2 regions of the Streptomyces sp. NPDC015130 genome follow, and region 2 is predicted to be linked to the other one. Evidence: predicted binding sites of a transcription regulator. Region 2 holds the regulator's gene; the other holds the start of a gene.
The links. Region 2 encodes HspR, which represses chaperone genes until heat shock. Its sites were predicted from a motif close to TTGAGNNNNNNNNNCTCAA; they were not measured.
Positions count from the first base shown of each region.

Region 1: the regulator HspR is predicted to act here: its motif matches at 1,585-1,603, upstream of lon (endopeptidase La).

Region 1 is NZ_JBIBVC010000017.1:197,095-200,496, reverse strand. Features, by position in the region: gene lon (endopeptidase La) at 1-1,562, opposite strand, end outside; gene ACF08F_RS30150 (GNAT family N-acetyltransferase) at 1,694-2,332, shown strand; gene ACF08F_RS30145 (hypothetical protein) at 2,377-3,003, shown strand; gene ACF08F_RS30140 (RNA polymerase sigma factor) at 3,255-3,402, shown strand, end outside.
Region 2 is NZ_JBIBVC010000001.1:447,732-451,133, reverse strand. Features, by position in the region: gene ACF08F_RS02165 (helix-turn-helix transcriptional regulator) at 153-1,157, shown strand; gene ACF08F_RS02160 (hypothetical protein) at 1,163-1,630, shown strand; gene ACF08F_RS02155 (heat shock protein transcriptional repressor HspR) at 1,720-2,163, opposite strand; gene dnaJ (molecular chaperone DnaJ) at 2,168-3,346, opposite strand; gene grpE (nucleotide exchange factor GrpE) at 3,377-3,402, opposite strand, start outside.

The DNA.
Region 1 (3,402 bases), on a different contig from region 2:
GGGAGGAGGTGGTCGCGGGCGATGACGACCTTCTCGTCCTCGGTGTAGCCGTCGAGCCTGACGAGCTCCATGCGGTCGAGGAGCGCCTCGGGGATGGCTTCGAGGACGTTGGCCGTGGCGAGGAAGACGACGTCGGAGAGGTCGAGTTCGACCTCCAGGTAGTGGTCGCGGAAGGTGTGGTTCTGCGCGGGGTCGAGGACTTCGAGGAGGGCCGCGGCCGGGTCGCCCCGGAAGTCGGAGCCGACCTTGTCGATCTCGTCGAGCAGGACCACCGGGTTCATCGAGCCGGCCTCCTTGATCGCCCGCACGATCCGGCCGGGCAGGGCGCCGACGTACGTGCGCCGGTGACCGCGGATCTCGGCCTCGTCGCGTACGCCGCCGAGGGCGACGCGGACGAACTTCCGTCCCATCGCGTGGGCGACGGACTCGCCGAGGGAGGTCTTGCCGACGCCGGGCGGGCCGACGAGGGCGAGAACGGCTCCGCCGCGGCGGCCGCCGACGACGCCGAGGCCGCGCTCGGCACGGCGCTTGCGCACCGCGAGGTACTCGGTGATGCGCTCCTTCACGTCCTCCAGGCCCGCGTGCTCGGCGTCGAGGACGGACTGCGCGCCGGGGATGTCGTACCGGTCCTCGGTCCGCTCGTTCCAGGGCAGTTCGAGGACGGTGTCGAGCCAGGTGCGGATCCAGGAGCCCTCGGGGGACTGGTCGCTGGACCGCTCCAGCTTCTCGACCTCCTTGAGGGCCGCCTCGCGGACCTTCTCGGGGAGGTCGGCGGCCTCGACGCGGGCGCGGTAGTCGTCGGACTCGTCACCCTCGGCCTCGCCGTTGAGGTCGCGGAGCTCCTTGCGGACGGCTTCGAGCTGGCGGCGGAGCAGGAACTCGCGCTGCTGCTTGTCGACACCTTCCTGGACGTCCTTGGCGATGGTCTCGGCGACGTCCTGCTCGGCGAGGTGCTCGCGGAGCTGGGCGGTGGCGAGCTTGAGTCGGGCGACCGGGTCGGCGGTCTCCAGGAGCTCGACCTTCTGCTCGACGGTGAGGAAGGGCGAGTAGCCGGAGTTGTCGGCGAGGGCGCCGACGCCGTCGATCTGCTGGACGCGGTCGACGACCTGCCAGGCTCCGCGCTTCTTGAGCCAGCTGGTGGCGAGTGCCTTGTACTCCCTGACCAGCTCGTTCACGGAGCCGGGCAGCGGGTCGGGCAGGGTCTCCTCGACGGTGCTGCCCTCGACCCACAGCGCGCCGCCGGGCCCGGTCGTGCCGGCGCCGATGCGGACGCGGCCGAGGCCGCGGATCAGCGCGCCGGGGTCGCCGTCGGACAGGCGTCCGACCTGCTCGACGAGGCCGAGGACACCGGTACCGGCGTAGGTCCCGTCGACGCGGGGGACGAGCAGGACCCGCGGCTTGCCGCCTCCCGGGCGGGCGGCGGCCTGGGCGGCCTCGACGGCGGCCCGCACATCGTTGTCGGAGAGGTCCAGCGGCACCACCATTCCGGGCAGCACGACCTCGTCGTCGAGCGGCAGCACAGGCAGAGTGAGCGGCGCGGACGCCTTGGACGCAGAAGCCATGATCTCCCCTTCGGCAGTCAAGTTGAGCTGTACGGACTCAATGCACATGAGCCCAGGAATGTTCCCCGGGGGCAGTTCGCTCTGAGCGATCACCCTTTCGCGCGGTCGCGAGCTGCCGATGTAATACCTCTATGGATATCGCAGCTATTACCTCGATGTGGGTGGCCGGCTGGACCGTCTCCCGGGGGACCCCGTCCGCCGTCGTGGAGCCCTGGGGCTACCGGATCGACGTCGGCCTGCCCCGGCACGTCGTCCGGCACGTGCTGCCGGCCCCCGACGCGGACTCCGTCGGCGCGCTGTGCGAGCGGCTCACCGAGCCGTACAGCTGGCTCAAGGTGATGGCGACGCCGGAGGAGGTGGCGCCGTGGATCACCGAGGGGTGGACCGTCCCCGACGACCCCGGCTTCATGATGGTCAAGCCGCTGGACCCGGGCGCCCGCCCCGCGCCGCCCGAGGGGTACGCGCGGACCACCGAGGTACGCGACGGGGTCGTCCGGGTCCGGATCCTCGCCCCGGACGGCACCCTCGCCGCGCGCGGCCAGATCGCCCCGACCGGCTCCACCGCCGTCGCCGACCAGATCGAGACCGACCCCGCGCACCGGCGCCGCGGCCTCGGCGCGAACGTCATGCGGACCCTGGAGGCGGCAGCCGCTCAGGCCGGCGCCGAGACCGGGGTGCTCGCGGCGACCACGGACGGCCTCGCGCTGTACGACTCCCTCGACTGGCGCTACCGCGGGCCGCTCACCGGGATCGTCCGCTCGGGAACCTGACCGTCCGGCTGCGCCGGGGACCGCTCAGGAGGCATGCTCGATCCATGGTGAGAGCCCGAGGCGTACGGGGGAAGTGGTGCGGGGCGCTGCTGCTGGCGGCGGTCCTGGCCGGCGGCGCGGGCGCGTGCGGGTCCGGGACGCCTCCCGCGCCGGGGGGACCGGCGTCGGAGGTGACGGCGCCGCCGGTGCCGAGCACGCCGGGCACGCCGAGTACGTCCTCCGCGCCGAGTGCGTCGGGTACGCCGAGCGCGTCCGGTACGCCGAACGCGCCGAGTGCCACGGCGACCGCGACGACGACCGTGACCGCCCCCTCCGAGGAGCCCCGGCCCGGCGAGGTCCTCGTCGAGGTGGTCGTCAACGGCGGCTTCGCCGGGGTCCGCAACCAGCTCGTCGTCCGCTACGACGGCAGCTGGACGAGCCGCTCCGGCACCAAGCCGCCCCGCACGGGGCAGCAGACGCCCGCCGAGGCCGCCGAGCTGCGGGCCGCCCTGGAGGACCCGGCGTACGCGCGCGTCCCGGACCGGCCCACGGGGAGCCCGATCGCCGACGGGTTCCAGTACTTCGTCACGTACCGCCACCGCCTCGTCGTCTCGGGCGACGGCGAGCGCCCGCCGGCCCTCCAGCGCGTCTTCGCGGCCCTGCCGGAGGGCGGCCCGCCGACGAACCCCTGAGCCCGCGGGGCTCCGGTCCGCCGTCGACCGGGAGGAGCTCCGGGGCGCGATGAGCGGGACCTGCTGGCGAAGCTCATGGGCCGGGCCCACGGGCCGGACTCACGGGCCGGGCCCACGGGCCGGACTCACGGGCCGGACTCCCGGGCCGGGCTCACGGGCCGGGCTCACGGGCCGGGCTCCCGGGCCGGGCTCACAGGCCGGGCTCACGGGCGCCGTGAACCGAAGCGGGGTCCGGGCGCGATAGAGAGGGCGTGAGACTGTTGCGCCCCTCAGGGGCAGGCCCCGCAGGGGGAGACGAGGACGACGACGCGGCGCTGCTGCGCGCGGTCGCCCGGGGGGACTCCAAAGCGCTCGGCGTCCTCTACGACCGGCACGCGGGCTGGCTGCACGCCCGGCTCG
Region 2 (3,402 bases):
CCGCCGCAACGGCTATGGCGCTAAGTGCACGAACCATCCTGGTCATGGCCGATCTCCACCTCTTTTGATCACTACCTCCCCCCCGCGCTAAGACGATGGCTCACCATCGCCCCTTTCCACCAGCCAACCCGGGCATCATGTTCCTGTAATTCATGACCCTGAGGGGGGTGCGAATGATGCGCAAGGGTGACGAATCAGGCCATAAGCACAGTCACGGTGAGCTATGCGACGTCGGGAGGGAGCTGTACGCGACCGCCCTCCGCACAGGCCGGATCGCCCGTTCCGAGGCCGAGGCCGCCCCCTGCCTGACGGAACTCTCCCTCCTCCACCCGGACCCGGACGACAGCCAGTGGCTGCGCGCCGTGCCGCCCTCGATAGCGCTCAACCAGCTGATCCACCCCATCGAGCAGGAGATACAGGCCCGCCGCCAGCACGCGATATCCCTGGCCGACGCGTTCGAACCGTTTCTCGCCATCCACACGCCGGACCCCTCGGCCACCCAGGCCATCACGGTCCTCGAAGGCCTCAGCGTCATCAACGCGACGCTCGACCGGGTCATCAACGAGTGCACGACCGAGCTCCTCACCATCCAGCCCGGCAGCGGACGGCGTCCCGAGACGCTGGAAGCGGCCCTGCGCCGCATGGCACCCCTGCTCGACCGCGGTGTCCGGATGCGCACGCTCTACCAGCACACCGCCCGGCACCACCCCGCGACGCTGGCGTACGTGGAGCGGGTCGCCCCCTACGGGCTGGAACTCCGCACCCTCGAAGAGATCATCGACCGGCTGATCATCGTCGACCGCAAGGTCGCCTTCGTCCCGGCCCGCACCGACCGGCAGGTCGCCCTCGAACTCCGCCACGAAGGCCTCGTCCAGTACCTCGTCGGCGTCTTCGACCAGTTCTGGCTGCACGGCGTGCCGTGGGAGGAGGAGATCCCCTACAGCCCGTCCGTGGACGGCATCGGCGGCGTCCAGCGGTCCATCGCCAAGCTCCTCGTCGAAGGACACGTCGACGAGGCCATCGCCCGGCGGCTCGGAATGAACGTCCGTACCTGCCGGGCCCACATCGCCAAGCTCGCCTCCGCGCTCGGCAGCGGCAGCCGGGCCCAGCTCGGCTACCTCATCGCCCAGTCCGGCATCCTCGAACAGGACAACTGACCACCTTGTACGTACAGATCGACCTCGACGGACCCGCGGGGACGCTCCGGGTCCACGGCCAGGGACTGCCCACCGTGGAGCTCGTACGGGCTCCCGGGGCCGGCCCCGACACCCACACCCCCATAGGCACCCGCAAGGCCGCCCTGCTCGCGCTCAGCGTCGACGGCGAACCCGCCGTCATCCGGCCCGCGCGCGGGCGGCTCCTGCGGCGCTCCTACCGGGTGGACGTCCGGACCGACGGCGTCCGCTACCGGCTCGTGCCCTGCGGGTACACCGAGAGCCGCCTCACCCGCGACGGGCGCCGGATCGGCATCCTCACCTGCTCGGGCGACGCCCGGGTCATCGACGAGTGGGACGGCGAGCCCACCCCCCGCGACCTGGCCGTCGGCACGGCCCTGGCCGCCGCTTTCGGCACCGGGGCGGCGCCCTGGTGGGAGACCCTCGGCGACATCGTGGGCGAGATGATCCCGTAGCGGAGTACACGCGCGAGGCCCCCTCCACCGTGGTGGAGGGGGCCTCGCGTGTACCTGCGAAAGCTGGTGCCCGCGCTTACTCGCCGCGCTTACTCGCCGCGCTTCGGGCGCCAGACCACCAGCGCGCTCGCCTGCTGCACGTCGGTGTACGGCACCAGGTCGCGCCGGTACGAGGCGTGCACCTGGGCCTCGCGCTGGCGCATCGCCGCCGCCGCGCCGTCGACCGCGGCCGACAGCTCGGCGATCCGGCCCTGCAGCGCCGCGACCTGGTTCTCCAGCTCGATGATGCGCTTGATGCCGGCGAGGTTGATGCCCTCGTCCTGCGACAGCGCCTGCACCTGACGGAGCAGCTCGATGTCACGGGCCGAGTAGCGCCGCCCGCGGCCCGCCGTGCGGTCCGGGGAGACCAGGCCGAGACGGTCGTACTGCCGCAGGGTCTGCGGGTGCAGACCGGAGAGCTGGGCCGCCACCGAGATGACGTACACCGGCGACTCGTCGGTCAGTTCGTACGGATTGCGTCGGCGCCCGTCCACGGGGTCACGCTCCCTTCGCGGCCTGGAACAGCTCCGCCCGGGGGTCCTCGGAGGCGGTCGCCTCGCGGAAGGTCTCCAGGGCCTCACGTGCCTTGTCGTCCAGCTCCTTCGGCACCGCGACCTCGACCGTGACGAGGAGGTCGCCCCGGGTGCCGTCCTTACGGACCGCGCCCTTGCCACGGGCGCGCATGGTCCGGCCGTTCGGAGTGCCCGCCGGCAGCTTGAGCGTCACCGCGGGGCCGCCGAGCGTCGGGACCTTGATCTCGCCGCCGAGCGCCGCCTCCGTGAAGGTGACCGGCACCGTGACGGTGAGGTTGTCGTCCTTGCGGCCGAAGACCGCGTGGTCGTCGACGTGCACGACGACGTACAGGTCGCCGTTCTGCCCGCCGCGCTCGCCGGGCGCGCCCTTGCCGCGCAGCCGGATCCGCTGCCCGTCGGAGACGCCCGCCGGGATGCGGACCTGCATGGTGCGGGAGGACTTGGCCCGGCCGCTGCCCTTGCAGACCTCGCAGGGGTTCTCGGCGATGAGGCCGCGGCCCTTGCAGTCCACGCACGGGTCGGTGAGCGAGAAGCCGCCGCCGCTGCCGCGCGAGACCTGCCCGGTGCCGACGCAGGTCGGGCACACCCGGGGCGTGCCGTTCTTGTCGCCGGTGCCGGAGCACGCCGTGCACGGCTGCTGGCTGGACATCCGCAGCGGTACGGTCGCGCCCTCGACGGCCTCGATGAAGCTGAGCGTCACCTCGGACTCGATGTCCTGGCCGCGGCGCGGCTGGGTGCGCGCACCCGGGCCGGCCCCGCGGTTGAACAGGCCGCCGAAGACGTCCCCGATGCCGCCACCGCCGCCGAAGCCGCCGCCGCCCGCCCCGCCCTGGGCTCCCCCGAAGAGGTCGCCCAGGTCGAAGTTGAACGAGCCGCCGCCCGGGCCGCCGGCCCGGAAGCCGCCGTTCCCGAACAGCGCGCGGGCCTCGTCGTACTCCTTGCGCTTCTTGGGGTCGCCGAGGATGTCGTTCGCCTCGGAGATCTCCTTGAAGCGCTCCTCCGCCTTGGCGTCGTTCTTGTTGGCGTCCGGGTGGTTCTCGCGGGCGAGCTTCCGGTACGCCTTCTTGATCTCGGCCTCGGTGGCGTCCTTGGGGACGCCGAGAACCTTGTAGTAGTCCTTCTCGACGAAGTCCTTCGTGCTCATCGACGTCCCTCCTTCCGGACGATCGTTGCGTCACCCCTCGTCGGGGGCACCGCTCT